3 regions of the Streptomyces sp. NPDC102278 genome follow, and region 3 is predicted to be linked to each of the others. Evidence: riboswitches for the same ligand, from Rfam matches in the RefSeq annotation. Region 3 holds a riboswitch; each other region holds the start of a gene.

The links. A riboswitch is a leader RNA that binds a small molecule or an ion and turns the genes downstream of it on or off. The one in region 3 is predicted to bind cyclic di-AMP.
Positions count from the first base shown of each region.
Region 1: it holds a riboswitch for cyclic di-AMP, as region 3 does, so the genes downstream of both, ACIRO3_RS29360 (M23 family metallopeptidase) here and ACIRO3_RS21250 (transglycosylase family protein) in region 3, are expected to answer to the same signal.
Region 2: it holds a riboswitch for cyclic di-AMP, as region 3 does, so the genes downstream of both, ACIRO3_RS13675 (LysM peptidoglycan-binding domain-containing M23 family metallopeptidase) here and ACIRO3_RS21250 (transglycosylase family protein) in region 3, are expected to answer to the same signal.

Region 1 covers NZ_JBIWLV010000015.1:133,931-138,494, forward strand. The annotation lists gene ACIRO3_RS29350 (pitrilysin family protein) at 1-308, shown strand, start outside; gene ACIRO3_RS29355 (pitrilysin family protein) at 329-1,696, shown strand; cyclic di-AMP (ydaO/yuaA leader) riboswitch at 1,880-2,039, shown strand; gene ACIRO3_RS29360 (M23 family metallopeptidase) at 2,052-2,852, shown strand; gene ACIRO3_RS29365 (GntR family transcriptional regulator) at 3,008-3,673, shown strand; gene ACIRO3_RS29370 (HPr family phosphocarrier protein) at 4,013-4,294, opposite strand; gene ACIRO3_RS29375 (GNAT family N-acetyltransferase) at 4,479-4,564, shown strand, end outside.
Region 2 covers NZ_JBIWLV010000004.1:312,970-317,533, forward strand. The annotation lists gene ACIRO3_RS13665 (aspartate aminotransferase family protein) at 1-410, shown strand, start outside; gene ACIRO3_RS13670 (tyrosine-protein phosphatase) at 458-1,273, opposite strand; cyclic di-AMP (ydaO/yuaA leader) riboswitch at 1,585-1,771, shown strand; gene ACIRO3_RS13675 (LysM peptidoglycan-binding domain-containing M23 family metallopeptidase) at 1,776-2,804, shown strand; gene ACIRO3_RS13680 (SGNH/GDSL hydrolase family protein) at 2,966-3,751, shown strand; gene ACIRO3_RS13685 (MBL fold metallo-hydrolase) at 3,893-4,564, shown strand, end outside.
Region 3 covers NZ_JBIWLV010000008.1:261,508-266,071, forward strand. The annotation lists gene ACIRO3_RS21240 (cytochrome P450) at 1-514, shown strand, start outside; gene ACIRO3_RS21245 (transglycosylase family protein) at 629-1,639, shown strand; cyclic di-AMP (ydaO/yuaA leader) riboswitch at 1,917-2,087, shown strand; gene ACIRO3_RS21250 (transglycosylase family protein) at 2,091-2,810, shown strand; gene eno (phosphopyruvate hydratase) at 3,085-4,380, shown strand; gene ACIRO3_RS21260 (septum formation initiator family protein) at 4,485-4,564, shown strand, end outside.

The DNA.
Region 1 (4,564 bases), on a different contig from region 3:
CCGAGGGCCCCACCGCCGAGGAGATGGAACGCGCCCAGGCCCAGCTGGAGCGGGAGTGGCTGGACCGGCTGAGCACGGTCGCGGGCCGCGCCGACGAACTGTGCCGCTTCGCGGTGCTGTTCGGCGACCCGCAGCTCGCCCTGACCGCCGTCGGCCGCGTCCTGGACGTCACCGCCGAGGAGGTGCAGGCCGTGGCCGCCGCCCGACTGCGTCCGGACAACCGCGCGGTGCTCGTGTACGAGCCCCTGGCGACCGACGAGTCCGACGAGAACGACGAGTCCGACGAGAACGAAGGGGCGGAGCAGTGAGCGACACCGCAGCCGTCACGATGAGCTTCCACCCCCGGCCGGAGGCCGGCGAGGCCAGGCCGTGGGCCTTCCCGGCCCCCGAGCGCGGCACGCTCTCCAACGGCCTGACCCTGCTGCGCTGCCACCGTCCGGGGCAGCAGGTGATCGCCGTCGAGATCAACCTCGCCGCGCCGCTCGACGCGGAGCCCGAGGGCCTGGACGGGGTGGCCACGATCATGGCCCGCGCCCTGTCCGAAGGCACCGACAAGCACTCCGCCGAGGAGTTCGCGGCGGAGCTGGAGCGCTGCGGCGCGACCCTGGACGCGCACGCCGACCACCCGGGCCTGCGGGTCTCGCTGGAGGTTCCCGCCTCCCGCCTGGCGAAGGCCCTCGGCCTGCTCGCCGAGGCACTGCGCGCACCGGCCTTCGCCGACAGCGAGGTCGACCGGCTGGTGCGCAACCGCCTCGACGAGATCCCGCACGAGTCGGCCAACCCGCAGCGCCGCGCCGCCAAGCAGCTCTCCAAGGAGCTCTTCCCGGCCGACCTGCGGATCTCCCGGCCCCGCCAGGGCACGGAGGAGACGGTCGCCCGCATCGACTCCGGTGCCGTACGCGCCTTCTACGAGGCCCACGTACGCCCCGCGACCGCCACCGCGGTGGTCGTCGGCGACCTGACCGGGATCGACCTGGACGCCGTGCTGGCGGACACCCTGGGCGCCTGGACCGGCAATTCCGCCGATCCGCTGCCGGTGCCGCCGGTGACGGCCGACGACACGGGCCGCGTGGTGATCGTGGACCGCCCCGGAGCGGTCCAGACGCAGCTCCTCATCGGCCGGATCGGCGCGGACCGTCACGACCGCGTCTGGGCGGCCCAGGTGCTCGGCACGTACTGCCTCGGTGGCACCCTCACCTCCCGCCTGGACAAGGTGCTGCGCGAGGAGAAGGGGTACACCTACGGCGTGCGCGCCTTCGGGCAGGTGCTGCGTTCCACCGCCGACGGCAAGGGCGCGTCCATGCTGGCCATCAGCGGCTCGGTGGACACCCCGAACACCGGCCCCGCGCTGGGCGATCTCTGGACGGTGCTGCGCACCCTCGCCGAGGGGGGTCTGACCGACGCCGAACGGGACGTCGCGGTACAGAACTTGGTGGGTGTGGCCCCGCTGAAGTTCGAGACGGCCGCCTCGGTCGCGGGCACCCTGGCCGACCAGGTGGAGCAGGAGCTGCCGGACGACTACCAGGCCCGGCTGTACGCCCAACTCGCCGCGACGGGCACGGTGGAGGCCACGTCGGCCGTGGTCAACGCCTTCCCCGTGGACCGGTTGGTGACGATCCTGGTGGGTGACGCGTCGCAGATCGCGGAGCCCGTGCGGGCGCTGGGGATCGGCGATGTGACCGTGGTCGGCAACTGACCTGAAATCGAAGGGGCCCTGGCGACTTGTCGCCGGGGCCCCTTTTGTCCATTTAGTGGTGAGGTTGCTTGTATGTGGTGTGGCGTAGGTAACAAAAGCGCGCACCTGTTTGGCGATTGACTGAAGATCCGCCTAGCGTCGGCCGTGCTGTTCGTCAGTTGTGCCCGCCGCACCCGCGGCACCGGACAGCGATCGCCGAGTCCCCGTCAGGCGCGAGCCTGGGGAGCCGGGGACCCACATGTGTCCCTGGGGTGAATCGGACCGCCTCGCAAGAGGGGGCCCGTAGGAGACCTTCCTGCTCCGAACCCGTCAGCTAACCCGGTAGGCGAGAAGGAAGGAAAGGATCAACCTCTTCATGGCGTTTGGCAGCAGTCGTGTCGCCGGTAAGCACCGTGGTTCGAGCCGTTTGAGCCGCAAGACCGCCGGCTACGCCGGTATAGCCGCCCTCGCCACCACCGGCGTCGTGGGCACGCTGGCCGGCCCCGCGTTCGCCGCGGACCAGCCCGCCGCCTCCACGGTGGAGGACACCGGCCTCAACGCCGTCGTCGTCGCCGAGGACCTGCAGGGCGAGATCGAGACCCAGGCCGAGTCGCAGCAGCGCGCCGCCGACATCACCGCCGCGAAGGCCCAGGCCGAGGCCGACGCCAAGCAGCGCGCCGCCGAGTCCAAGCGCCTCGCCGAGGCCAAGGAGAAGGCCGAGCGCGAGGCCGCCGAGCGTGCGGCCCGCGAGGCCGAGCGCAAGCGCCTCAACACCTTCGTCGCTCCCGTCGACGGCTCCTACGTCAGCACGCAGTACCACGCGGGCGGCGGCATGTGGTCCTCCGGCAGCCACACGGGCATCGACTTCCACGCGGCGTCCGGCACCTCGGTCCACGCCGTCGGCGCCGGCACGGTCGTCGAGGCCGGCAACGGCGGCGCGTACGGCAACAACGTCGTCATCAAGCACAACGACGGCACGTACACCCAGTACGGTCACATGTCCTCGCTGGACGTCTCCGTCGGCCAGCAGGTCACCCCGGGCCAGCAGATCGGCCTGTCGGGCTCCACGGGCAACTCCAGCGGCCCGCACCTGCACTTCGAGGCCCGCACCGGCTCGCAGTACGGTTCGGACATCGACCCGCTCGCGTACCTGCGCTCGCACGGCGTCACCGTCTGACCCGCTCCGCACCTCTTCGTCGAAGGCCCCGGCTCATCGAGCCGGGGCCTTTCGCGTTGGCGGGAAAATGTTTCACATCAAGGGCCGTCCTCGGAAATTATCGTGTGTTGCAATAGAGTCGCGGCACGGTCACGAAATCAAGCGGAGGTCCGGTCTTGCGAATTCCTGCGCACGCGGTATGCACAGCAATCCGCGACGACATCATCTCCGGGGTCTTCGGACCCGGCGGTCGCCTCACCGAAGAGGTGCTGGCCCGTCGTTACGGCGTTTCGCGCGTCCCGGTCCGCGAGGCCCTGCGCACCCTGGAGTCCGAGGGCTTCGTAACGACCCGCCGGCACGCCGGGGCCTGCGTGGCCGAGCCGACCGAGCAGGAGGCCGCGGACCTCCTGGAACTGCGCGTCCTGCTGGAGCCCCTCGCCGCCGCGCGGGCCGCCCGCCGTCGCACCGAGGCGCACCTGAAGGTGCTGCGCGGCCTGGTCAGGCTGGGCCAGGAGCGGGCCAGGAGGGGCCAGGGGGAGGATCTGCGGGCCCTGGGGGGCTGGTTCCACGAGACGTTGTCCCAGGCCTCCGCGAGTCCCGGCCTGATCGCCCTGCTGACGCAGACGCGCCACAAGATCACCTGGATGTTCTCGGTGGAGGCCCCGGCGCGCCCGGTGGACTCCTGGGCCGAGCACGGCGCGATCGTGGACGCCGTGGCGCGCGGCGACGCCGAGCGGGCCCGGTCCCTGACGGCCCTGCACACCGAGCGCGCGGCCGGGGCGCACCGGCGGCGCGTGAGGACTTCGCAACCTGCCGTAAACATGGCGAGCGGTCCGCATTAACAGGAGCCGTATACAAAGGACGGATATGCGGAGGGCCCGGGTGCCCCGAAATCAGTCGCTCGATTTCCGCCGCTCGATTTCCATCGCTCGATTTCGGTGGGTCGTCTTCGTGGGTCGATTCCGCCACGGAATGCGCGACGCCCCATTCGTCGTCCCGGAATTCCGCGTGCCGCATTCGCCGCGAGCCATTGGCCGTGCCGTGTCGTGTCGGTCGTGCTGTGTCGCGCCGGTCGTGCCGTGCCGTGCCGGGCGCGCCGGCCCGGGGCCGGAAACGACGAAGCCGCGGCTCCCGGGTGCGTCGGGGGCCGCGGCTTCGCCACGTGTGAACGACCCGAAGGGTCAGACCGTCTCGGGGAGCTCGTCGAGGCCCTCGGCGACGAGCTTGGCGAGGCGGTCCAGCGCGGCGTCGGCGCCCTCGGCCTCGGACGCGAGGACGATCTCCTCGCCGCCCTGGGCACCGAGGCCCAGAACCGCCAGCATGGAAGCGGCGTTGACGGGGTCGCCGCCGGCCTTCGCGATGGTCACCGGGACGCCGGAAGCGGTCGTCGCGCGGACGAAGATCGAGGCGGGACGAGCGTGCAGGCCCTCGGCCCAGCCGACGTTGACGCGGCGCTCTGCCATGGTGATGCCCTTCAGGTGCTAGCGGTTGTCTAGACCAGTCTCTCACGACACCCGGAATGCTCGGACCGACCTTCGACCCGGATCCACCGCCGTTCGACCCTCCCCAGCTTGCACTGATTTGCCCCTCCGTGCCGCACACGCCGCGCACGCACCGTTCGGCCGGTCCTCCCCTTAGGGTGTGCCCATGACCATCGAGTCGGACCCCTCCTACCCGGCCCACTGGGAAGCGGACGTCGTGCTGCGCGACGGCGGCACCGCCCGGATCCGGCC
Region 2 (4,564 bases), on a different contig from region 3:
CCCGTGCCCGGTCGATGGGCGACCTGCTGCGCGGGCGGCTCGCCGCGCTGGTGGACGAGTACGAGCTGCTGCACGAGGTGCGCGGCCGCGGCCTGATGATCGGCATCGAGTTCGGCCGACCGTCCTCGCTGGGGCTGCGCAGCCGCTGGACCATGCTCCAGGCGGCCCGCAAGGGGCTCTTCGCGCAGATGGTCGTGGTGCCGTTGCTCCAGAAGCACCGGATCCTCACCCAGGTCTCCGGAGACCACCTGGAGGTCATCAAGCTCATTCCGCCGCTGGTCGTGGACGAGCGGGACGTCGACCGGTTCGTCGTCGCCTTCCGCGCGGTCATGGACGAGGCGCACGGCGGGGGCGGCCTGATGTGGGAGTTCGGCAGGACGCTGGTGAAGCAGGCCGTCGGCAACCGCTGACGGCCCCTTCCACCCGGCGTGTCCGGCGGTGTCCGGCGCGGACGGACTCAGGCCCGCGCTTCCAGGAGCCGTTCCCGCAGCCGGTCGAGGGTCTCGGGCGTCAGCCCGAGACCCTCCGTCAGATAGCCGTCCACCCCGCCCCAGGTCTCGTCGATGACCTCGAACGCGGCGACCAGGTACTCGGCGCGGGCGTCGAAGAGCGGGGCGAGCAGGGCCATGACCTCGGGCGAGCGGGCCTCCGGGGCGTCGCTGCCGCGGCGGACCCGATAGCGGTTGTGCGGGGCGTTCGACTCCAGGTAGTCCGCCACGATCACCTCGCGCTCCACCCCCAGCGCGAGCAGGGTGACGGCGATCGACAGGCCGGCCCGGTCCTTGCCCGCCGCGCAGTGCATCAGGGCCGGGAGGCTCTCCTCGGCGAGGGCGCGGACGACCCGCCCGTGTTCGACGGTCCGGTTGCGGATGATGCCGCGGTAGGAGTTCTCCATCCGGGCCGCGGCCTTCCCGTCACCCAGTACGGCACGCAGCCGGGCGAGGTCGCCGTCGCGGACCATCGTCCAGAACTCCCGGCCGTCGGCGGGGTCCGAGAGCGGGATGTTCACGTTCAGGACGCCGGGCAGCTCCACGTCCTGCCCCTCCAGCGCGTGATCGGCGTCGTTGCGGAAGTCGAAAACGGTGTGCAGCCCGAGCGATACGAGGAACTGTGCATCGGTTTCGGTGGCATGTGCGAGATGTCCGCTTCGGAAGAGTCGTCCCGACCTGACCCTGCGTCCATCGGTGGTCGTCAGCCCGCCCACGTCACGGAAGTTGCGCACTCCGGACAGTTCGGGCGTCGCGGGCGAGGTGCGGGGTATCTGCTGCGTCACGGGGGTTCCTCCGCGTCGTCGTGAGGTGTCCGAAATACACTACTTGGCAACAACTTGCCATAAGCGGAGGCGAGATCGCGCCAGGCTCCGTGAGCCAGATCATACGGTGACCGTGCGTGCCTGATCGCGAAACTCGAATTGCCATGTGGCGAGGGTTGTTGCTGGTCCGGAATGGACAGAGGGTGACGGGAATTTCGCCGGCCCCCCATGTCTGGGATTCCGTCAGGGAATTCGTGGCTTGTTGTGCGCGGCAGGACTCGATTACCTTCGCGATCGATCCGGGTGGACCGCCTAATCCTGCCGCCGCCCGGGAACCCCACCCGACTATTCACGCGCGCGGCAGGAGCGGGGGAACCAGGTAAGCCGCCGTTCCGGGCCTCGTCTCCGGGACGGCTAGGGGTGAAGCCGCACTTCGGCCGTCGTCACCGACGCCGCCGCGCGGCCGGACATCTCCAGTCCGAACCCGACAGCTCACCTCGCAGGCGTCGGAGAGGAATTCGCCATGCCTGCAAAGGGTAAGCACCGCCGTCCCAAGTCCCGTTCGCTGTCCCGCGGGTTCGCCGTCGCGGGAACCGGCGGCGCGGCTCTCGCCCTGCCGCTGATCGGGGCCGCCGGCGCCCACGCGGCCGGCGCTCCCGCCGCGGCCCCGGCCACCGCGCCCGTGTCGGCCCCGGCCGCCGCGCCGGAGTCGGCCCCGCAGGCCCCGGCGTCCTTCCAGGCCGCACCCGTCGCCGCGAAGGCCGCGCCGACCGTCTACACCGTCGTGTCGGGCGACTACCTCTCGAAGATCGCCGCCGACCGTCACCTCTCCGGCGGCTGGGAGCGGCTGTACGCCGACAACCAGCAGGCCGTCGGCTCCGACCCCTCGCTGATCCACCCCGGTCTGAAGCTGACCCTCGGCGCGGCGGCCCCCGCCGCCGAGTCCGCCCCCGCCCCGGCCCGCCCGTCGGCGTCGCAGCCGCGCTCCGAGAAGAAGGACGCGGCCCCCGCTCCGCGGTCGACCGACCGGTCCTCCGGCGCGACTCAGGCCGACTCCGACGCCGGCTCCGGTGACCAGACCCCCGCCGAGCGGCCCGCTACCTCCGGCGGCCAGGGCGGCGACACCTCCGCGGACGCCGGCACGGGCACCGGCTTCGTGGCCCCGGTCGGCGGCGGGGTCTCCACCCAGTACCGCGCCTCCGGCGCCATGTGGTCCTCCGGTTACCACACCGGCGTCGACTTCATCGCGAGCTCCGGCACCACCGTCAAGGCCGTCGGCGCCGGCACCGTCGTCTCCGCCGGATGGGGCGGCGCGTACGGCAACGAGGTCGTGATCCGGCACGCGGACGGCAAGTACTCGCAGTACGGCCACATGTCCTCGCTGTCCGTCTCGACCGGCCAGAGCGTCACGCCCGGACAGCGGATCGGGCTCTCCGGTTCCACCGGCAACTCCTCCGGCCCGCACCTCCACTTCGAGATCCGCACCGGCCCGTCCTACGGCTCCGACGTCGACCCGCTGGCCTACCTGCGCTCGAAGGGCGTCAGCATCTGACGCACGACCCGCAGGAGCACCGACACGCGTGAGGCCGGGACCGACGGGGCCCCGGCCTCACGCGATTCTTATTCCTCGTATGCAGGGTGGGATAGATCACGGTCCGTCAACCCCTCATTACGTTGGCGTAGGTCGGCCGCGGGGGTGAAGGATGTCGAACTGTGGCAGCGACGAAGACGACACTCAAGACCATCGGCTCGTACGCGGCGATCGGGGACAGCTTCACCGAGGGCGTGGGGGATCCGGGACCCGGGGATTCGTTCCTCGGCTGGGCGGACCGGCTGGCCGTCCTCCTGGCCGATCGGCGCGAAGAACACGATTTCCGGTACGCCAACCTGGCCGTGCGCGGAAAGCTCCTCGACCAGATCGTGGCCGACCAGGTACCCAGGGCCAAGGCCCTCGCGCCGGACCTGGTCACCTTCTGTGCGGGCGGCAACGACATCATCCGGCCGGGCAGCGACCCGGACGCCACGGCGGAACGCTTCGAGGCGGCCGTGGCCGACCTCGTCGGCTCCGTCGGACAGGTCATGATCACGACCGGGTTCGACACCCGGAGCGTTCCGGTCCTGCGCTACATGCGGGGCAAGATCGCCACGTACAACGCGCACGTGCGGGCCGTGGCCGACAAGTACGACTGCCCGGTCCTCGACCTCTGGTCCCTGAAGTCCGTACAGGACCGCCGGGCCTGGGACGGCGACCGGCTGCACCTCTCGCCCGAGGGCCACACCCGCGTCGCGCTGCGCGCCGCGCAGGTGCTCGGCCTGGACGTGCCGACCGACCCCGACCAGCCGTGGCCGCCGGAGCGCCCGCGCGGCTCGGTGGACGTGACGCGGGACAACATCCAGTGGGCGCGCGAACACCTGGTGCCGTGGATCGGCCGACGGCTGCGCGGGGAGTCCTCCGGGGACCACGTCGCGGCGAAGCGCCCCGACCTGCTGCCCCTGTAGGGCCGGGGGATCCGCCGACCGGGTCGTACGGGACGACGGCCCGAGGAGTCGGTGGGCGGGAGCGGAATCCTTCGGGGCCGGTGTGCGTTGGGATGGTCGTAGTCGTACGACCGTCCTGCCCCGATCCACCCAGGAGGCGCCTTGACCGGCTCCCGTCCCCTGCGTCCCCGGCTGCGCGCCCTGCGGCCCGAAGCCTTCGGCGCGGACCCGTCAGGCGCCCGCCTGGAGCGGATCCTGCGTTCCCCGAACTTCGCCGACGGCGTCTTCCAGAACCCGGTCGGCGCCCGGACCAGGCCCTCCGGCTCGATGGCGGAGTTCGCCAAGATCTACTTCCACAAGGAACAGCGGGCCCGGCGCAGCCCCTCCGCCGCGATCCCCGTCTATCCGACGACCCTCGCCGAACTGGCGAAGCCGCCGGTCGGCGGACTGCGCCTGACCTGGATGGGGCACTCCAGCGTGCTCGCCGAGATCGACGGTCGCAGGGTGCTCTTCGATCCGGTGTGGGGCGAGCGCTGTTCCCCCTTCCCCTTCGCCGGACCCAAGCGGCTGCACCCCGTGCCCGTGCCGCTGGCCTCCCTGGGCGACGTGGACGTGGTCGTGATCTCGCACGACCACTACGACCACCTCGACCTTCCGACGATCAAGGCGCTGGCCGGCAGGGACATCGTCTTCGCCGTCCCGCTAGGCGTCGGAGCCCACCTGGAGCGCTGGGGAGTCCCCGCCGACCGGATCCGCGAGCTCGACTGGAACGAGACCACCGAGGTCGCCGGGCTCTCGCTGACGGCCACCCCGGCCCGGCACTTCTGCGGCCGG
Region 3 (4,564 bases):
CGAGACGACCGTGAACCTCATCGGCAACGGCGTCCACTCCCTCTTCATGAACCCGGAGCAGCGCGAGCGCCTCCAGGTCTCCCTCGCCGCCGGCGAACGCGGGCTGCTGGAGACCGGCGTCGAGGAGCTGTTGCGCTACGACGGACCGGTGGAACTGGCGACCTGGCGGTTCGCCACCGAACCGCTTGTGCTCGGCGGCCGGGACATCGCGGCCGGCGACCCGGTGCTGGTGGTCCTCGCGGCCGCGGACCGCGACCCCGCAAGGTTCGCAGAACCGGACACTCTGGACCTGTCCCGGAGTGACAATCAGCACCTCGGATACGGACACGGGATCCACTACTGCCTCGGTGCGCCGCTCGCGCGACTGGAGGGACAGACGGCGCTCGCGAGTTTGCTGATGCGTCTGCCGGATCTGGAACTCGCTGTTCCACCTGCGGACCTGCGCTGGCGGGGCGGACTCATCATGCGTGGCCTGCGCACCCTTCCGGTCCGCTTCACACCCCGAAACGATTGAGGCGCGATCGGGGCCGCCCTGACCGCGAGTCAGTTTCCGATCAAACTTGTTACTTGTATGCCAAGGCCGCTAGGTTCTGCCGTTACCCCGCCGTTATGCGAAAGGTACAGCCTCATGCGTTCCGGGAACGGCCGCCACAGACGCCCCAAGCAGATACCCGCACTCGTCGTCACCGCCGGAGTCGCCGGTTCCGCGCTGGCCCTGCCGCTGCTCGCGGCAACCAACGCGAGCGCCGCCGACGCCGGCACGTGGGACACGGTCGCCGAGTGCGAGAGCGGCGGATCCTGGAGCGCCAACTACGGCAGCGGCGCGTACGGGGGGCTCCAGTTCACCCAGGAGCAGTGGAACGAGGCCGGCGGGCTCGACTACGCGACGCGCCCCGACCTCGCCAGCCGCTCCCAGCAGATCGCCGTGGCCGAACAGGTGCTGGCCTCGCAGGGCCCCCAGGCGTGGCCGCTGTGCGCGTCCTCGGCCGGCCTGACGCGCCAGGGACCGTCGGCCGCGGTGGACCCGGGCCGGATCGAGGCCCCCGCGCCGGTCGCGCCCAGCCCCTCCCGCCCCGACTCCTCGGTGCCGAAGACCGGTTCCACGCCGGCCACCGACTTCGGGGTGCCGACGCCCACCGCGCCCACCCCGACGCTGCCCGGTCCGTCCGGCACGCCGTCGTTCACGCTGCCCGACGTGCCGCTGGGTCCCAACACCGGACTGCCCGTCATGCCGGACCCGGACCCGACCCTTCCCACCGGCCCGGCCAACCAGCCGCCCGTCGCCCCGACCACCCCGGGCGGCACGACCACCCCGACGGTCCCCTCGGACCCCGCCAAGGACCCGAACCCGGCCGACCCCTCCGCCACGCCCTCGGCACCGACGGGCACCCCGACCGACTCCGCGGCGGACGGCGGCGGCAAGCACCGCGGCCCGGCGGCGGACGAGACCCTCGGGGCCGTCCCCAACACCGCGCCGGAGCCCGTGTACACGGTGCAGGCGGGCGACAGCCTGACCGCCATCGCGGATGCCAAGGGGCTCAAGGGCGGCTGGACCACGCTCTACGAGGCCAACGAGCAGGTCATCGGAGGGGACGCGGACCTCATCAAGCCCGGACAGAACCTGGATCTAACCAAGTAATAGGGGCAGTTCGGGCACCCATTAAGATCCGAATGTCCGGTTTCGGCAAGTGAGACATGCGTCTCTTCCGCCCAACTGGCGTGTCTCGTATCGAAGCTGTCGCAAACCCCGCCCTCACCTGCGCAAACGCCCCGAAGCGGAACGCAAGTAGGGCCCTTTCCCCCCGATGTTGCTCGTTGAACATCGGGGGGAGACCTGTCTACCTTCTGAATCGCTCGTCACCGCGAGCCTCTTCGACCGCATCGCCGAATCCTGCCGGCGGACGGAGAGAACAGTCGTCGCGCAAGCGCCGAAGGCAGGAGCGGGGGAACCAAGGTAGGCGCCGGGACGGGCCGTCGGAAGACGGCCGCGAACCGGCTGGGGGTTAAGACGCACGCCAGTCGTGCGGCCGGGCAACTCACTCGCCCGAACCCGACAGCTCACCTCGTAGGCGTCGGTGAGGAGAAATTCCATGCTGCTTTCCGGCAAGGGCAAGCACCGTCGCGCCTCCAAGGCCGCCCGCATCGTCACGCTCGCCGGTGTCGCCGGTGTCGCCGTCGCGGCGCCCCTGATGGCCGCGGGCTCCGCGTCCGCCGCCACCGCTTCCGAGTGGGACAAGGTCGCCTCCTGCGAGTCCGGTGGCAACTGGTCCATCAACACGGGCAACGGCTACTACGGTGGCCTGCAGTTCTCGTCCGGCACCTGGGCCGCCTACGGCGGCAAGGCGTACGCCTCGCAGGCCAACCAGGCCTCCAAGTCGCAGCAGATAGCCATCGCCGAGAAGGTCCTCAAGGGCCAGGGCAAGGGCGCCTGGCCGTCCTGTGGCGTGGGCCTGTCCAACTCCTCGTACAGCGGCGGCGGCTCGGCCGAGACCCCCAAGCCGAAGAAGCAGCAGGCCGCTCCCAAGAAGCAGCAGGCCGCGCCGAAGACGGAGACCAAGCGCTCCGAGGGCTCCACCACCACGCGCTCCGAGCGTTCCACGGCCACCCCGGCCCCGCAGAAGGCCCCGAAGACCACCGCCGCCCCGAAGATCGGCAACGGCTCGTACGAGGTCAAGGCGGGCGACACCCTGGGCACCATCGCCGACGCGAACGGCGTCAAGGGCGGTTGGCAGAAGCTGCACGAGCTGAACAAGGACATCGTCCCGGACGCCGACCTGATCTACCCCGGGCAGAAGCTGAACCTCAGCTGAACCCCCCGATGACACCGCGTCAGTCCTGACGCATCCCTGCCCGGCGCGTACCCCTCCACGCGCCGGGCGGTGGCGTGTCCGGGCCCGGTCGGGCCCCGAACCCGCCAAGGATCAAGGGTCGTATGTCCTGGAAGAAAGGTATTCGGGCCCTTTTTCGTCCCAGGACCCGGGCGGTCGGCCGGCCGAGTGGCCGGAGCCGGTTAGGCTCTAGTCGGCAAGGCCATCCCACGGCCTGACCCGCCACCGCACACCCAGCGTCACATCCCAGAAGGAGATGCTCGTGCCGTCCATCGACGTCGTCGTAGCCCGGGAAATCCTGGACTCCCGAGGCAACCCCACGGTCGAGGTCGAGGTTGGCCTCGACGATGGCAGCACCGGTCGTGCTGCAGTCCCGTCCGGCGCCTCCACCGGTGCATTCGAGGCCATCGAGCTCCGTGACGGTGACCCCAACCGTTACTTCGGCAAGGGTGTCGAGAAGGCCGTCCTCGCCGTCATCGAGCAGATCGGCCCGGAGCTCGTCGGCTACGACGCCACCGAGCAGCGCCTGATCGACCAGGCCATGTTCGACCTGGACGCCACCGACAACAAGGGCTCCCTCGGCGCCAACGCCATCCTCGGCGTGTCCCTCGCCGTCGCGCACGCCGCGTCCGAGGCCTCGGACCTCCCGCTCTTCCGCTACCTCGGCGGCCCGAACGCGCACCTGCTGCCCGTTCCGATGATGAACATCCTCAACGGTGGGTCGCACGCCGACTCCAACGTGGACATCCAGGAGTTCATGATCGCCCCGATCGGCGCGGAGTCCTTCTCCGAGGCGCTGCGCTGGGGTGCCGAGGTCTACCACACCCTCAAGAAGGTCCTGCACACCAAGGGCCTCTCCACCGGCCTGGGCGACGAGGGCGGCTTCGCCCCGAACCTGGAGTCGAACCGCGCCGCGCTGGACCTCATCGTCGAGGCCATCAAGCAGGCCGGCTACGTCCCCGGCAAGGACATCGCGCTCGCGCTCGACGTCGCCGCGTCCGAGTTCTACAAGGACGGCAAGTACGAGTTCGAGGGCCAGTCCCGCTCGGCCGCCGAGATGACCGAGTACTACGAGGAGCTCGTCTCCGCGTACCCGATGGTCTCCATCGAGGACCCGCTGTACGAGGACGACTGGGCCGGCTGGAAGACCCTCACCGACAAGCTGGGCTCCAAGGTCCAGATCGTCGGCGACGACCTCTTCGTCACCAACCCCGAGCGCCTGGCCCGCGGCATCGAGGAGGGCTCCGCGAACGCCCTTCTCGTCAAGGTCAACCAGATCGGTTCGCTGACCGAGACCCTCGACGCCGTCGAGATGGCCCAGCGCAACGGCTTCAAGTGCATGATGTCGCACCGCTCCGGCGAGACCGAGGACGTCACCATCGCCGACCTCGCCGTCGCCGTGAACTGCGGCCAGATCAAGACCGGTGCCCCGGCCCGCTCGGACCGCGTCGCCAAGTACAACCAGCTGCTGCGCATCGAGGAGATCCTCGACGACGCCGCGGTGTACGCGGGTCGCTCCGCCTTCCCGCGGTTTCGCCCCGCGAACCAGTAGGAACGGCGAGGGCTAATCACGCCCCGGCCTCCGTACGTCCCCGCACTCGGTCCCGTACCGTGTGCGGGGACGTATTGCGTAGCGCACTCAGGGGAGGCGGGACCATGGCCGGGAACCGGGATCGGTTCTCCACCTTCTCGACCGCGACCAGACTCAAGGCACTCGGCGAACGGACCGCGGCGCA